Regions from separate parts of the Neorhizobium sp. PAMB6716 genome, predicted to be linked through region 1. Evidence: predicted binding sites of a transcription regulator. Region 1 holds the regulator's gene; the other holds the start of a gene.

Region 1 (7,507 bases):
AACCTTCTGGCCCTCAATGCCGGCGTCGAGGCGGCCCGTGCCGGCGAAGCGGGCAAGGGTTTTGCCGTGGTGGCCCAGGAAGTGCGCGAGCTTGCCGGCCGTTCCGCCAGCGCCTCGCGAGAAATCCGCGAGCTGATCGACACCTCGTCAAAGCAGGTGGGCGCGGGCGTCGCCCTTGTCAATCGCACCGGCCTTTCGCTCGAAGATATCGAACGCCAGGTGCAGGCGGTGAACGATCTTATCGCGGCCATCGTCTCGGCAGCCGGTGAACAGTCCCATGCGCTGGCAGAGGTCAGCGAGGCGGTGAACCGGATGGACCAGGTAACCCAGCGCAATGCTTCGATGGCTGAAGAGACAAGTGCGGCCTGCGGCGATCTCAACGGCCATACCGCAACGCTTGGGCAGCATCTGTCCCGGTTTACGGTCGGCCAGCAAAAGGCAAGCCGTTACCGGATGGCGTCTTAAGGCACAACCGAGCCAGACATCGGCATACTCAACAAGGGGCGGCTCTTAGGCCGCCCCTTGTTCGTTCAGCAAAATACCGCTTCAGGACTTGGCGACGGCGTCAAACGCCAGCAGCTTTTCCAACAGGCCCTTCAGGTTTTTGAGATGCACCATGTTCGGGCCATCGGACGGGGCGTTGTCGGGATCGTCATGCGTTTCGATGAAGACACCGGCCACGCCGACGGCGACGGCTGCCCGTGCCAGTGTCTCGACGAATTCCCGCTGTCCGCCGGTCGAGCCGCCCTGCCCGCCCGGCTGCTGCACCGAATGGGTTGCATCGAAAATGACCGGCGCGCCGAGGGACGCCATGATCGGCAGCGAACGCATATCGGAGACAAGCGTGTTATACCCGAACGATGCGCCGCGCTCGCACAGAAGCACATTGGGATTGTCGCTTTCGGTGAACTTGGCGAGCACGTTCTTCATGTCCCAAGGCGCCAGGAACTGGCCCTTCTTGACGTTGATGACGCGGCCCGTTTTTGCCGCCGTAACCAGAAGATCCGTCTGACGGCAGAGGAATGCCGGGATCTGCAGGATGTCCACAGTCTCGGCCACCACGGCGCATTGTTCTTCCGTGTGGATATCGGTCAGCACCGGAAAGCCGAACTCGGCCTTGAGATCGGCAAAGATCTCCATGGCCGTCTCAAGCCCGATGCCGCGTTTGCCCGCAATCGAGGTGCGATTGGCCTTGTCGAAGGAGGATTTGTAGACAAGGCCGATGCCGAGATCATCGCAGATTTCCTTGACGGCGCCGGCCATCATGAAGGCGTGGTCGCGGCTTTCCATCTGGCAGGGGCCGGCGATCAGCGACAGGCGGCCGGTGTTTGAAAAAACGACGCGGGCCGAACCCTCGCCGACGGATACCTCTGCATTGGCTGTGACGGCCATGATCACTCCTCAAACACGAAAGCAGCGCCCTGACCGGGGGCTGCGGCAACGACGATGCGCGTGCCTCTTTTCTTAAAGGCCACGTCATTAGCAGCAAGGCAATCTGCTGTCACGGCAAGATCAGAGGTGGCAAACACCAGGGCAGCGCCGCAAAGCCCGCCGGCGGATGGGGAGAGATCAATGCCGAGTTCGTCCGCAACACTCTGCCGCGACGACAGCGCAACATGTCCATTCCGCGCCTGAAAGACATGACCCGAGGCATCCGCAACTGCTTTGGTTTCCAATACAGTCTCGAGAACAGGCAGCGCAGCGATCGGATCATCTGCGGCAAGCCACACGCCCCGCAACCCGACCACGCCGTTTTGATGCCGCTCCAGATGCGCCCTGTCGGCCGGCAAGGGATTAAGCCGCTCGCAGGCGAACAGGAAAAATTCGGGAGATCCGGTTTCGGCGAAGGCCAGCCTGAAGCGTGCGATCACCTCATGCCCGTCCGCCGTCAGCGCCGCGCGGGAAAATTCAAGGATCTCGCCGGCGGACCGACCTGCTCCGACAAACCGCGTGTGGTCTCCATCGGCATCCGGCGAAGCGACCACGAGGCCAGAAAATCCATCGTCCCCACAGGCGGCACGGAAGGCGAGATCTCGCCCGGTAAAGACGTTGCCCTCTCCTGCCGTGCGTTCGGCAACAGCGCGGTCGCGGATCGCCAATGGCTCCAGATACAGGCCATCGGAGAGAAACACGCAGGCATTCTGCGTCCCAAACGGATGCTGCGCATCCGGCGCCACGGTAAAACCGAGCGTCCCCAGCCGCTGGCGCGCCACCGCCAGCGTGCAGACGGGCATGACAAGATGATCGAGCGGGCGGACCATGATTCTCTCCTTCAACGATGCGGGCGGCAGTGTAGCGCCGGATAAGCGCTTGAATATCCCGCACGCTTTCAGCAATCAGCGTTTTATCCCCGGCTTTTGAGGGCTTGCGGAACACATATGGAACATATAGTGTCTGTTCTGGATTTGTTTCCACTTCGAGGTTGTCTTCATGCTCACACGCAAACAGCAGGAACTGCTCCTGTTTATTCACGAACGGATGAAGGAATCCGGTGTACCGCCCTCGTTCGACGAGATGAAGGATGCCCTCGATCTGGCGTCGAAATCGGGCATCCACCGCCTGATTACCGCGCTTGAGGAGCGTGGCTTCATTCGACGGCTGCCGAACCGGGCGCGGGCGCTTGAGGTGATCAAGCTGCCGGAATCCTATTCGCCGCCGGCCCAGCCGCGTCGCGGGTTTTCGCCCAGCGTCATCGAAGGCAGCCTCGGCAAGCCGCCGGCCACACGCCCTGCCCCGCCAGCTCCGGCTGTCGAAGAATATACGGGCTCTGCCACCGTTCCCGTCATGGGGCGTATTGCTGCCGGCGTGCCGATCTCGGCCATCCAGAACAATACCCATGCCATCAGCGTGCCGATCGAGATGCTGGGCACCGGCGAGCATTACGCGCTGGAGGTAAAGGGCGACTCGATGATCGAAGCCGGCATCATGGATGGCGACACGGTGATCATCCGCAATGGCAGCACGGCGACGCCCGGTGATATCGTCGTGGCGCTTGTCGATGACGAGGAAGCGACGTTGAAGCGCTTTCGCCGCAAGGGCGCCTCGATTGCGCTTGAAGCGGCCAACCCCGCTTACGAGACCCGCATTTTCGGGCCGGACCGGGTGAAAATCCAGGGCAAGCTTGTCGGCCTCATCCGCCGTTACCACTAAGCAGTTCGAAAACCGGTTGCGGCAACGTTTCGTCAAAGATGCGCTGCCGCCAATCATAGGTTCGGTGAACGCTCCAGGGGCGTTTGTTGCCGATGCTTGCGCCGGTTGCCTGCCAATCCCGGCGGTGACTGCTTCCGGCAAATCGGATTTCAAGGGCTCCTGTCTTGCGTAGCGTCGATTCCGTCAGCATCAGCGCGCCGGAGCGGCAGGTTTCGAATCGGGCACGGGCGGCAATCACGACGTCGGCCGTATCGCAGGCGGTTCCCGCATAACGCGGGTCATCGATGGTGGCGATTCGCACTTTTTCCAGCGAACGGGCAAAACAGCCGAGAGCGGCAATGCAGGTGAATTGACCGGGAGGAGCGCTGGTCAGGGCTTTGTCCATGGCAGTGGCAGCCGCTCGCTGCTCCTCTTTGGTCAAGGGCGGATCTGGTGGCTTTCGGGGGGAAACGCCTGTCTCGGTTCGGCCAGAGTTCAAGTGAATCGCGTCAGCGTCTGATGGGCCTGCTCCGTGTCCTTCCTCGGGAACGACCGCGCGGATGTCTGTGGCGATCTCTGATTCGGGCGTGTCTGCATCGGCTCCCGTCTGGCGGCTGTGTGCTGCATCGGCGCCGGGTTGTGCATGAGCGCTCTTCGCGGTGCCGGGTGGTAAGTCTTGCGGTTTTGCCGCGGTGTTGCGCCGGGGCATGATCGGCGCAAGCGTATTGTCGATGATGAGGGCATTCTGCCACTGGCGATAGATGAAATCGGGTGGTGTCCGGCGGTTGGTGGCGGCCGTCTGTCCGTCGATGAGAGCGACGAGGCTTGCGTCTTCAGAAATCAAGAGGCTTGGACGCGGGGCATCGTCAGGCCAGAACGACAAAATGAGTGCTGCCGCCATGACCGGCAGGCCGAACAGTTTTAGCCGTGTGCGCAGGAGGACCAGAATCAGAAAGCCGAGCGAGGCTATGGGCAGGAACCAGCCATGCTGCCGCCCAACCGGGGCGTCTCCTCCCCAACCCGCCACCGTCTCGGCAACGGAGATAACCAGCTCAACGCCAAAACCCATCAGTTTCAGGAACGGCGCCTCCAGCCCGAACGGCATCAGCAGCATGGCAAGCATGCCGAAGGGCATGACGATCAGCGATATGATCGGCATGGCCGCGAGATTGCCGGCAAGGCCATAAGTGGCGACGCGGTGGAAGTGGGAAACGGAGAAGATCGAGGTGGAGAGTGCGCCGATGAGCGAGGTCAGCACCACGCCGGCGACCATGCTGGAGAGAGCGGCGGTGGCGGCAAGCAGTGCCGGACGGCGCGCGGCAAGCGGATCATGCGGATCGCCATGAATACTCGACCAGGCGGCGTAACCTGCGACAAGTGCGGCCGTTGCGGAAAACGACATCTGGAAGCTGGGACCCAGCACTGCCGAGGGTGTCAGGACCAGGATGACGAGTGCCGAGAGCGCCACATTGTGCAGGCTGATCGAGGGACGGTCGAACAGCACCGAGGCCAGCATGATCACCATCATCACATAGGCGCGCTCGGCCGAAACACCGAAACCGGAAATGAGATAATAGGCCGTCACCATGGCCAGCGCGCCGATAGCTGCGATCTTTTTGACGGGAAACCGCTGCGCAAAGCCGGCAAACAGGCTGAACACCATTCGCGCGCCGACAAAAAAGATGCCGGCCGCCAGCGCCATGTTAAGCCCGGAGATTGCCACGATATGGGCAAGCCCCGCGACCCGCAGCGCCTCGATGGTCTTTTCCGAGATTGCACGACGCTCATCGGTGACGATGGCGGCGGCAAAAGCCCCGGCATCACCGGGAACCACGGCGCGGATGCGGGTTCCGATGTCGCTTCGCAGTTCAAACAGCTTGCCAAGGATGCGCGTCGACCAGTTTTCATGCGTGCCGATGCCGACCTGCGGCGACCCATAGAAAAAGCCAACGGCGCCGATGCCTTGAAAATAGGCAGAAAAGGCAAAGTCGGCGAGCCCGGGCAGAGCCGGTCCCGAGGGTGGGGAAAGCCGTGCCCTGCCGGCAATCCGCGTCCCCGTCTCATAGGCTTCGTGTGCGGTGCGGGAAAGCAAGACGGCGCGTTCCGGCGGACGGGCAATGACGGGGGCAGCGGTTGTCAAAATGCGCACCGTATAACGCCAGCGCCCGCCGGCCGCCGCCTCGCGTTTTTCCACGAGACCTTCAATCTGCGTGGTCACCGGCGTGTCGAGGATCGTCGTTCGGTTGCGCAGGCTTTCGATCTGCGCAAGGCCCGCACCGGCGCAGATCAATCCGGGCATCATGAGCGCTAGGGAAAAGCCGCGGCGCCCGGCCCGACCAAGCAAGATCGCGGTCATAATCAGCGGCAGTGCCAAGAGGCCAAAGCCAGCGGGTGGCGGCTCCGCAAGTGAGAGCCAGACGATTGCGCCAAGCCCTATAAATACGGGCACGAGGAGGAAATGGCGGCCGTGCGCCTCCTCTTCGGCGACAAGGTTTGCGAGCTTTTGGCGCCAGCCAGGATGTTCACTTTCCCGTGCGTCGAGAAACCCATCATCGAGGTCGCGGTTATCCTCGGCAAGGCGTGCGGGTAGCTGCGGCGAAATGGCTGCGGGTAACCTCAGGCCGCGCGAAAACGCCATCGCCTCACGCGATGATTCGCCTGGCGAGACGTCCACCTCAGCCACACATCCTCCCGGGAAAAAGCATCATTCCCCTTTAACCGAAAGACAACCTGCACCTGTTTAACTTGTCCGGTCAATTGCAGCATCCGCCACGGTTGACCGCCCGCCTTGATTGGATCGATTTAATCGCGCCAAACTGCCAGAATGTGGTCTTGCCAGGCCGCGACGCCGCTTTATCGCCTCGGCTTTCGCGCTGCACAATTACCCGCGCCAAGTGCTTGGCAGCACGCTTTAGATCATATAGCTACTTTCAGAGGCTTCACTCATCTGGCGCGTTTCGCGCCATTCCGCCCATCGGAGGATCAGTATGACGGACACAAGCGCACATCTGGGATTGGGAGATAAAACGGTCGACCTGCAGGTCAAGAAGGGCACGATCGGGCCTGATGTGATCGACATCGGCGCACTCTACAAGAACACCGGCGCCTTCACCTACGACCCGGGTTTCACCTCGACCGCATCCTGCGAATCCAAGATCACCTTCATCGATGGCGACGAAGGCATTCTGCTGCATCGCGGTTACCCGATCGAGCAGCTGGCTGAACACGGCGACTTCCTGGAAACCTGCTATCTGCTGCTGTACGGCGAACTGCCGACGGCTGCCCAGAAGAAGGATTTCGATCACCGCGTCACGCACCACACCATGGTGCATGAGCAGATGAGCCGCTTCTTCACCGGTTTCCGCCGCGACGCCCACCCGATGGCCGTCATGGTCGGCACGGTTGGCGCACTTTCGGCTTTCTATCACGATTCCACCGACATCACCGATCCGCACCAGCGCATGGTCGCTTCGCTGCGCATGATCGCCAAGATGCCGACGATCGCTGCGATGGCCTATAAGTACCATATTGGCCAGCCGTTCGTTTATCCGCAGAACAATCTCGATTACGCCTCGAACTTCCTGCGCATGTGTTTTGCCGTGCCGTGTGAAGAGTACAAGGTGAACCCGGTTCTGGCCCGCGCCATGGACCGCATCTTCATCCTGCATGCGGATCACGAGCAGAACGCCTCCACCTCGACGGTGCGTCTGGCCGGTTCATCGGGTGCAAACCCGTTTGCCTGCATCGCAGCCGGCATTGCCTGCCTCTGGGGCCCGGCTCACGGTGGCGCCAATGAAGCCGCCCTCAACATGCTGATGGAAATCGGCACGCCGGACCGTATTCCGGAATACATTGCCCGCGCCAAGGACAAGAACGATCCGTTCCGCCTGATGGGCTTTGGCCACCGCGTCTACAAGAACTACGATCCGCGCGCCAAGATCATGCAGAAGACCACGCATGAAGTGCTGAACGAGCTTGGCCACAAGGATGACCCGCTTCTGCAGGTTGCCATGGAGTTGGAAAAGATCGCGCTCACTGACAGCTATTTTGTCGAAAAGAAGCTCTATCCGAACATCGACTTCTATTCGGGCATCACGCTGAAGGCGATGGGTTTCCCCACCACCATGTTCACGGTTCTCTTCGCGCTTGCCCGCACCGTCGGCTGGATTGCCCAGTGGGCCGAAATGATCGAAGATCCGCAGCAGCGCATCGGCCGCCCGCGCCAGCTTTACACGGGCGCTGCCCAGCGCGATTACGTGCCGGTCTCCAAGCGCTAAGACCCGTTTCGGACAGAGATCATACCATCAAAGCCCGCGAAATTTTCGCGGGCTTTTTCGTATCGGGATGATTCTTCCGCCCGGTCGAACTATCGTGTCGG
Region 2 (7,507 bases), 1.9 Mb from region 1:
TCGCGATGTCCCATTCGCTTGCTCCGGCTCTTCGCCCGCAACGCTCGCTTTTGAGCGTGCCCGCCATCAACCAGCGCGCGCTGGACAAGATTTCCTCGCTTGCCTGCGACGGCGTGATCTTCGATCTTGAGGATTCGGTCGCACCGGAAAAGAAGGACGAGGCCCGCGCCAATCTCTCGGCCTATTTCGCAAAGCCACCGGCTGGCAACCGTCTCTCGATCATCCGCATCAACCCGCTTTCTTCGACATCAGGCGCGGACGATCTGGCACTCGTTGTCTCCACCCGCCCCGATGCCGTGCTTTTGCCGAAAGTGGAAAGCGTCGCTGACGTTCAAGCCGTGGAACACGCCCTCAACGAGGCCGGCGTGCCCGAAACCACAAAAATCTGGGCGATGATCGAGACGGCCAAAGGCGTACTCCATGCGGGCGCAATTGCTGGTTCACGTGAAACATCGGTGCCGCGGCTGGAGGGTTTGGTTGCTGGCCTGAATGATCTGCGTAAGGAAACCCGTGTGCCGGCACGGCAAGGCCGCAGCTTCCTCATTCCCTGGCTGATGCAGGTGGTGCTTTCCGCCCGCGCCCATGGGCTCTGCGTCATCGACAGCGTGTTTAACGATTTTCGCGACACGGACACTTTCGAGAGCGAATGCCGCCAGGGCCGCGACATGGGCTTTGATGGCAAGATGCTGATCCACCCGGCCCAGATCGGCCCGGCCAACCACCATTTCGGCCCGGATCCCGAGGCGGTCGCAGAGGCCGAAGCGATCATCGCCGCCTTTTCGACACCGGAGGCGCAGACCCTCAATGTCATCAACCTCAACGGCCGCATGATCGAACGGCTGCATCTTGTCGAAGCCGAACGGCTCGTGCAACTGGCCCGACTGATCGAAAAAACCAACCTTATCGACTAAAGAAAGACTGACCCATGAAAGTTTACCGCTTCCTCACCGGCCCCGACGATTCCTCTTTCTGCCACCGGGTGACGGATGCCCTCAACAAGGGCTGGGACCTGCACGGCTCCCCCAGCCACACGTTCAACGTGGCGGAAAACAAGCTCTATTGCGGGCAGGCGGTGGTGAAAACCGTCGAAGGCAAGGACTATCATCCCGACATGAAGCTCGGCGAGCAATAAGCCTCGACAGGCCTGCCGGACACCATTCCCCGCATGGGCAGGGCTGCGCCTTGAACGATGACGATGCCTTACAACCGCCGGGAAATCCGTGTGGTTGGGGGCATCGCTTCGCACCCCAACACACGGATGAGACAATGGCAGAACCGAGAGCGGCTGAACGCGTAGAATATATCGTTGAGGGCGGGCATCGCCTTTCCGGTGCCATCGAGCCCTCCGGAAACAAGAACGCGGCGCTGCCGATCATTGCCGCCGCCCTGCTGACCGACCAACCCGTCGTGCTCACCAACGTGCCGCGCATCCGCGACGTGGAGGCGCTGGTGCAGCTGCTTTCGTCTCTCGGTGCCGAAACTGCGTGGACGGACCATAATACTCTGCGCATTCATGCGCGCGACGTTCGCCCGGCAACGCTGGACCCGGATCTCTGCTCACGCATTCGTGCCTCCATTCTGCTGGCTGGGCCGGTTCTTGCCCGCTGCGGAGAAATCACCCTGCCGCCGCCCGGCGGCGACGTGATCGGCCGGCGCCGCCTCGACAGCCATTTTCTGGCCTTGCGACAGCTCGGTGCGCAGATCTCGCTCGAAGGCGACTACGTGTTTCGCGCGCAAAAACTCGTCGGAGCGGATGTGTTTCTCGATGAACCCTCGGTGACTGCGACGGAAAACGCGCTGTGTGCCGCCGTTTCGGCCTCTGGCACCACGATTCTGCGCAATTGTGCTTCCGAGCCGCATGTTCAGGATCTCGCCCATTTCCTCGTTGCCATGGGTGCCAGCATCGAGGGCATCGGCACCAATTGCATGACGATCCACGGCGGCGCGCCGCTTTCAGGGGCAAGCCACCGGATCGGGCCTGACCATATCGAAGTGGGTTCGCTGATCGGACTTGCGGCGGTGACCGATTCCGATCTCAGGATCACCAATGCCGGTGTGCAGCACCTGCGCTCCACCCTGATGGGCTTTGAGCGGCTGGGCATCCATTGCCGCATCGAGGGCGACGATCTGATCGTGCCCTCCGGCCAGGCGAAACGGATCGAACCGGATTTCGGCGGCCATGTGCCCAAGATCGAGGATCAGCCCTGGCCGGCGTTTCCGGCCGATACGATGTCGATTGCCATCGTCACCGCCACGCAATGCGAGGGCATGGTGCTGATGTTTGAAAAGATGTTCGAATCCCGGATGTTCTTTGTCGACAAGCTGATCTCGATGGGCGCCCGCATCGTGCTCTGCGATCCGCACCGCGCCGTGGTTTCCGGACCGAGCCCGCTGAAAGCCGCACGGCTGGAAAGCCCCGACATTCGCGCCGGCATGGCCATGCTGATCGCGGCCATGGGCGCCGAGGGCACATCGATCATCAACAATGCCCAGCAGATCGAACGCGGTTATGAACGCATTGACGAGCGGCTGAACGCCTTGGGCGCGCGCATAAGGCGCATTCCCGCGCGCGTCTGAAGAGGAAAGGCGGCTAACCTGTCCGGTCAGCCGCGTCCTCGACGCTTTCCTCGATCCGCTCCATGTCGTCATCGCTGAGGCCGAAATGGTGGCCGATTTCGTGGATCAGCACATGGGTGATGATATCGCCCAGCGTTTCCTCATTTTCCGCCCAATAATCGATGATCGGCCGGCGGTAGAGGCGGATTCGGTTCGGCAATTCGCCGGTTTCCATGCTGAAACGCTCGGAAATGCCGCGCCCTTCAAAAAGCCCCAGAAGATCGAAAGGCGTCTCAAGCGCCATGTCCTCGAAAATCTCGTCGTCGGGAAAGTCCTCGATCTCGATGGTGAGGTTTCCGGTCAGCGCACGGAACTCTTCCGGCAGGTTTCCATAGGCCTCGATTGCCAGCGATTCGAACGTGCTGATGGTGGGGGCGTGGCGATCACGCCAATCATCGGTCTGGTCGACACGGGCCATAACTGCTCCTTTTTCAACGAGCATATAAGGTTTCTGGAAAAATATTTCGAGTGCGGATTCAAGCAAGAGGTGGGGAGGGTGAACGAATCTCATGGGGACCGCTGTTGACTCTTCGGGGCAGCTCTGGAATCCATAAGAACATAACATGAACAATTGAGGCGAAGAGGATCCTGGAGATCCTGGTCTCGACAAGAAGTGGAGCTGACGTCATGGCGCGATCCGCCCTGGCGCAGGAGACTGTTTTTGCCCTGCGCGAAACGATAGCCCGGCTGGAGGGAAAGCCTATCCCAGCCCTTGCCGCTGCACGGGCACAAGCGGTGGGAGAAGGGCAGGAGAGGGCGCAAGACCGGCCGGCCCGGCTTAAAACCGGCATTGCTGCGCTGGACGAGGCACTGGATGGCGGGCTGCCGCTCGATGCGATCACCGAGATCCGCAGCCGCGGTTTTTTCGATGCAGGATCTGCCAGCGGTTTTACCATGGGGCTTTCGGTGCTCATCAAGGCACGGGCACCGAAGGCTGAAAACCTGCCTGTTCTCTGGATTTCAGACCGCATGGCGACCCAGGAGGCGGGAGCGCCTTATCTCATCGGCATGCGCGGTTTCGGCCTTGGAACGGAGCCGTTCTTTCAGGCTCTGCCGAACCGGCTCGACGAGGCGCTGTGGCTTGCGGAAGCAGCCCTTGCAAGCGGCGCCTTTGGCGTGACCATTCTGGAAACCCGCGGCAATCCCAAAACCTTCGGGCTGACGGAAAGCCGGCGCTTAGCGTTGCGGGCAAAGGCGGCGGGGCGGCCGCTTCTGCTTTTGCGCCATGCCGCAGAAGAGGAGGCCTCGAGCGCTGCCTTCCGGTTTCTGACCCAGCCGGCATTTGCCTCACAACGACGCCTTCCCGACGGATCGATGCTTGGCGGCAGCATCGGACCTTCGGTTTTCCGTCTCACATTGGAAAAGAGCCGCAACCCGGCTCCGCTCTGTCTCTCCCTGGAGTGGAATCCCCATGACCGCCAATTCAATTGCGTCCACACGCCAAGACATGCTGTTCCTGAAAGGCAGCCGGCAGCGCATTCTGGCGCTCTATTTCCCAAAACTTTCGACAGACCGGATCTTGCGCCGGCGCCGGGGTCTATCCTGGCGTTTGACAGGCCGGCACGCGGGCGGCCCGACGGATCCTTCGAGCGCGCGTCCTGAGGATGCGCCTCTCGTCTGCGCCGGCCGGCGCGACAATGCCATGCGTCTCACCGCCCTTGACGAACAGGCGCAGGCGATAGGCCTGAAACCCGGCCAGGGGCTTGCGGAGGCGCGGGCCATCTGCCCGCATCTCGTCGTCATCGAGGAAGACGAAGCAGCCGACCGGCGTTTTCTCGAAGCGCTGGCCGACTGGTGCGACCGTTATACGCCGCTGGTGGCGCTGGAGGGCTCGAACGGCCTGTTCCTCGATGTCACCGGTTCCGCCCATCTGTTCGGCGGTGAGGCAGCCCTTCTTGCGGAAATCCTGAACCGGATGACGGCGCTCGGCATGGCGGTGCAAGGGGCGATCTCCTCGGCGCCTGGGCTTTCGTCCGCCGTCGCCCGTTTCGGAGAAAGCCGGGTGATCGAGGACAGCGATATCGAGGCCGTGCTTGCCCCGCTTCCGATCGCAGCGCTGCGCGTGGGCGCCGATGTGGTGCAGGCGCTGGCGAAAGTCGGGCTGAAACAGGTGGGTGACCTTCTGGAAGCACCGCGTGCGCCGCTGGCCCGCCGCTTCGGCGCCCATCTTCTCTTACGGCTCGACCAGGCGACCGGGCTGGACGAGGAGGCGATTTCGCCGCGCCTGCCGGTGGCGAGCCTTTCTGCCGAACGGCGGCTGGCGGAACCGATCCAGTCCGAGGAGGATATTCTGGCCCTTGCCGCGCAGGTGGTAGAGGCCCTGAAACCGAGCCTTGAAGCCCGCGCGGCCGGCGGCCGGATGTTCGAACTGGTGCTGTTTCGCGTTGACGGCAAGGTGTTTCGCTTGAGCGCCGGTGCTTCGCGCCCCTTGCGCGACGGTGCGCGCATTGCCCGGCTGTTTGCCGAGCGGCTGACGGGCGTGCATGACGATCTCGATGCCGGCTTCGGCTTTGAGATCCTGCGGATCAACGTGTTGCGCCACGCACCCTTTGACCATGCGCAGGGCGATTTCGATGGCGACGACCGCAAGCAGCAGTCGCTGGCCGATTTCATCGATCAGGTCTCGGCCCGGCTTGGGCCGGAGTGTCTAAAAACCTACCAGATGCGCGAAAGCCATATTCCCGAGCGGGCGGCGGTCGCCGTCGATGCCATTCAACACGCCCTGGGCAAACCGCAGCGCCTGCCGGAGGCGGCACCGCTCGACCATGGACACCTCCTGCAAAAGGAGCGGCCGTTGCGGCTCTTTCCGCATCCCGAACCGCTGGAAGCCTTTGCCGTGGAAGTGCCGGACGGGCCGCCGATCCGCTTTCGCTGGCGAAGGCTCACCCATCAGGTGCGTCGGGCGGAAGGGCCCGAACGGCTGGCGGCGGAATGGTGGGTGGACGGCGAAAATGCCCCGACGCGCGATTATTTCCGTCTGGAATCCGACAGCGGCCAGCGGTTCTGGGTCTATCGGCAGGGGCTTTACGATCAGGTCGCCAATCCGCGCTGGTTCATGCACGGCATTTTCGCATGAAACCGGCTCCAGCCTTTTGCGAATTGGGGGCACGCACCAATTTTTCCTTTCTGGAGGGTGCCTCACATCCGGAGGAAATGGTGCAGCAGGCCGTTTTCCTCAAACGCCAGGGCCTCCTCTCAGGCCTTGGTATTGCCGACCGCAACACGGTGGCAGGCGTGGTGAAGGCGCATGCGCAACTGCGGGTGCTGAAGACTGAAACGGATCTCAAGGTCCAGCCCGGCGCGCGGCTGGTGTTTTGCGACGACACGCCTGACATTCTTGCCTATCCCAAAAACCGCAAGGGCTGGGGCCATCTCTGCCGGCTGCTGAGTTCCGGCAATCTGCGCGCCGAAAAAGGCGAGTGCCGACTTTTCCTCGACGACCTCCTCACCTGGGGCGATGAGATGATGCTGGCCGTCCTGCCCGGCCGCCAGTTGATTGCCGATAAAGACGCCGGCGACAATTTTCTCGCCCTGCTGGAGCGCCTTCAGGAACGGTTCGGCAAGGCGATCCATCTGGCGCTTTCAGTCCATTATGACGGTCAGGATGCCTTTGCCTTTGCGGGTTTTTCCGCTTGGGCACAGCAGGCGCACGTGCCCCTGATCGCCACCAACCAGCCGCTTTACCACGCCTCAGACCGCCGGCCGCTCGCAGACGTCGTCACCGCCATTCGCGAGCATGTGACGGTGGCGGAGGCCGGCTTTCGTTTTGCCGCCAATGCCGAACGCTACCTGAAGACGGCACCACAGATGGCTTCCATCTTCCGCCGTTATCCGCAAGCGCTCGACAACAGCCTTGCCTTTTTTGACGCGCTCCATTTTTCGCTCGACGAATTGCAGCACAATTATCCGGAAGAGCGGGTGGAGGGCGAAACGCCCTCACAAACACTGGAACGGCTGGCCCATGAAGGAGCCCGCCAGCGATATGGCAGCACGGTGCCGGAAAAAGTCAGCGCGCAGATCCGCGCCGAACTCGACCTGATTTCAGAGAAAAAATACGCGCCGTATTTTCTGACCGTGCGCAACATCATGGAATTTGCCCGCAGTGAGAACATTCTCTGCCAGGGTCGGGGATCGGCGGCCAATTCCACCGTCTGTTATTGTCTCGGCATCACCGATGTCGACCCGATGAAATCGTCGTTGCTGTTTGCCCGGTTCCTCTCCACCGAACGTGACGAACCGCCTGACATCGACGTGGATTTCGAGCATGAGCGGCGCGAAGAAGTGATCCAGCACATTTACCGCACCTATGGGCGCGAGCATGCCGGCCTTGCCGCTGCCGTCACCAGTTATCGCACGCGCTCTTCCGGCCGCGAGGTCGCCAAGGCTTTCGGGCTCTCGGAAGACGTGCAATCGGCGCTGTCGAGCACGATCTGGGGCTGGTCGACCGATGGGCTTTCCGAGCGTGAGGCGAAAAATGCCGGGCTTGATCCGGACGATGCGCTGACGAAGCGCGTGCTCGATTATGCCCGCCAGCTGATGAATTTTCCCCGCCACCTCACCCAGCATGTCGGCGGTTTCGTGATGACCCGCGACCGGCTGGACGAGGTGGTGCCGATCATGCCGACCGCCATGCCCGGCCGCTTCATGATCGAGTGGAACAAGGACGATTTGGATACGCTCGGCATCCTCAAAGTGGATGTGCTGGCGCTTGGCATGCTCACCTGCCTTGCCAAGGCTTTTCGCCTGCTGGAAGACCATTATGGGCAGCGAAAAACGCTGGCGGGAATTTTGAAAGACGAGAAGCCGCAGGTCTACGACATGATCTGCCGCGCCGATACGGTGGGTGTTTTCCAGATCGAAAGCCGGGCGCAGATGAGCATGCTGCCACGCC

Evidence for each region. Region 1 encodes LexA, which represses DNA repair genes until DNA is damaged. Its sites were predicted from a motif close to TGTTCNNNNTGTGTTCNG; they were not measured.
Region 2: a site for LexA is predicted at 3,169-3,186, ahead of AC4CWH_RS16570 (metallopeptidase family protein). Genes of this name have one in related genera too.

Annotation. Positions count from the first base shown of each region.
Region 1 is NZ_CM177835.1:1,470,465-1,477,971, reverse strand. It holds gene AC4CWH_RS07080 (methyl-accepting chemotaxis protein) at 1-465, shown strand, start outside; gene kdsA (3-deoxy-8-phosphooctulonate synthase) at 547-1,392, opposite strand; gene AC4CWH_RS07070 (VOC family protein) at 1,395-2,261, opposite strand; gene lexA (transcriptional repressor LexA) at 2,431-3,150, shown strand; gene AC4CWH_RS07060 (ComEC/Rec2 family competence protein) at 3,131-5,812, opposite strand; gene gltA (citrate synthase) at 6,117-7,406, shown strand.
Region 2 is NZ_CM177835.1:3,401,717-3,409,223, reverse strand. It holds gene AC4CWH_RS16585 (HpcH/HpaI aldolase/citrate lyase family protein) at 6-911, shown strand; gene AC4CWH_RS16580 (DUF1737 domain-containing protein) at 926-1,132, shown strand; gene murA (UDP-N-acetylglucosamine 1-carboxyvinyltransferase) at 1,267-2,577, shown strand; gene AC4CWH_RS16570 (metallopeptidase family protein) at 2,591-3,034, opposite strand; gene AC4CWH_RS16565 (hypothetical protein) at 3,244-4,218, shown strand; gene AC4CWH_RS16560 (Y-family DNA polymerase) at 4,259-5,692, shown strand; gene AC4CWH_RS16555 (error-prone DNA polymerase) at 5,689-7,507, shown strand, end outside.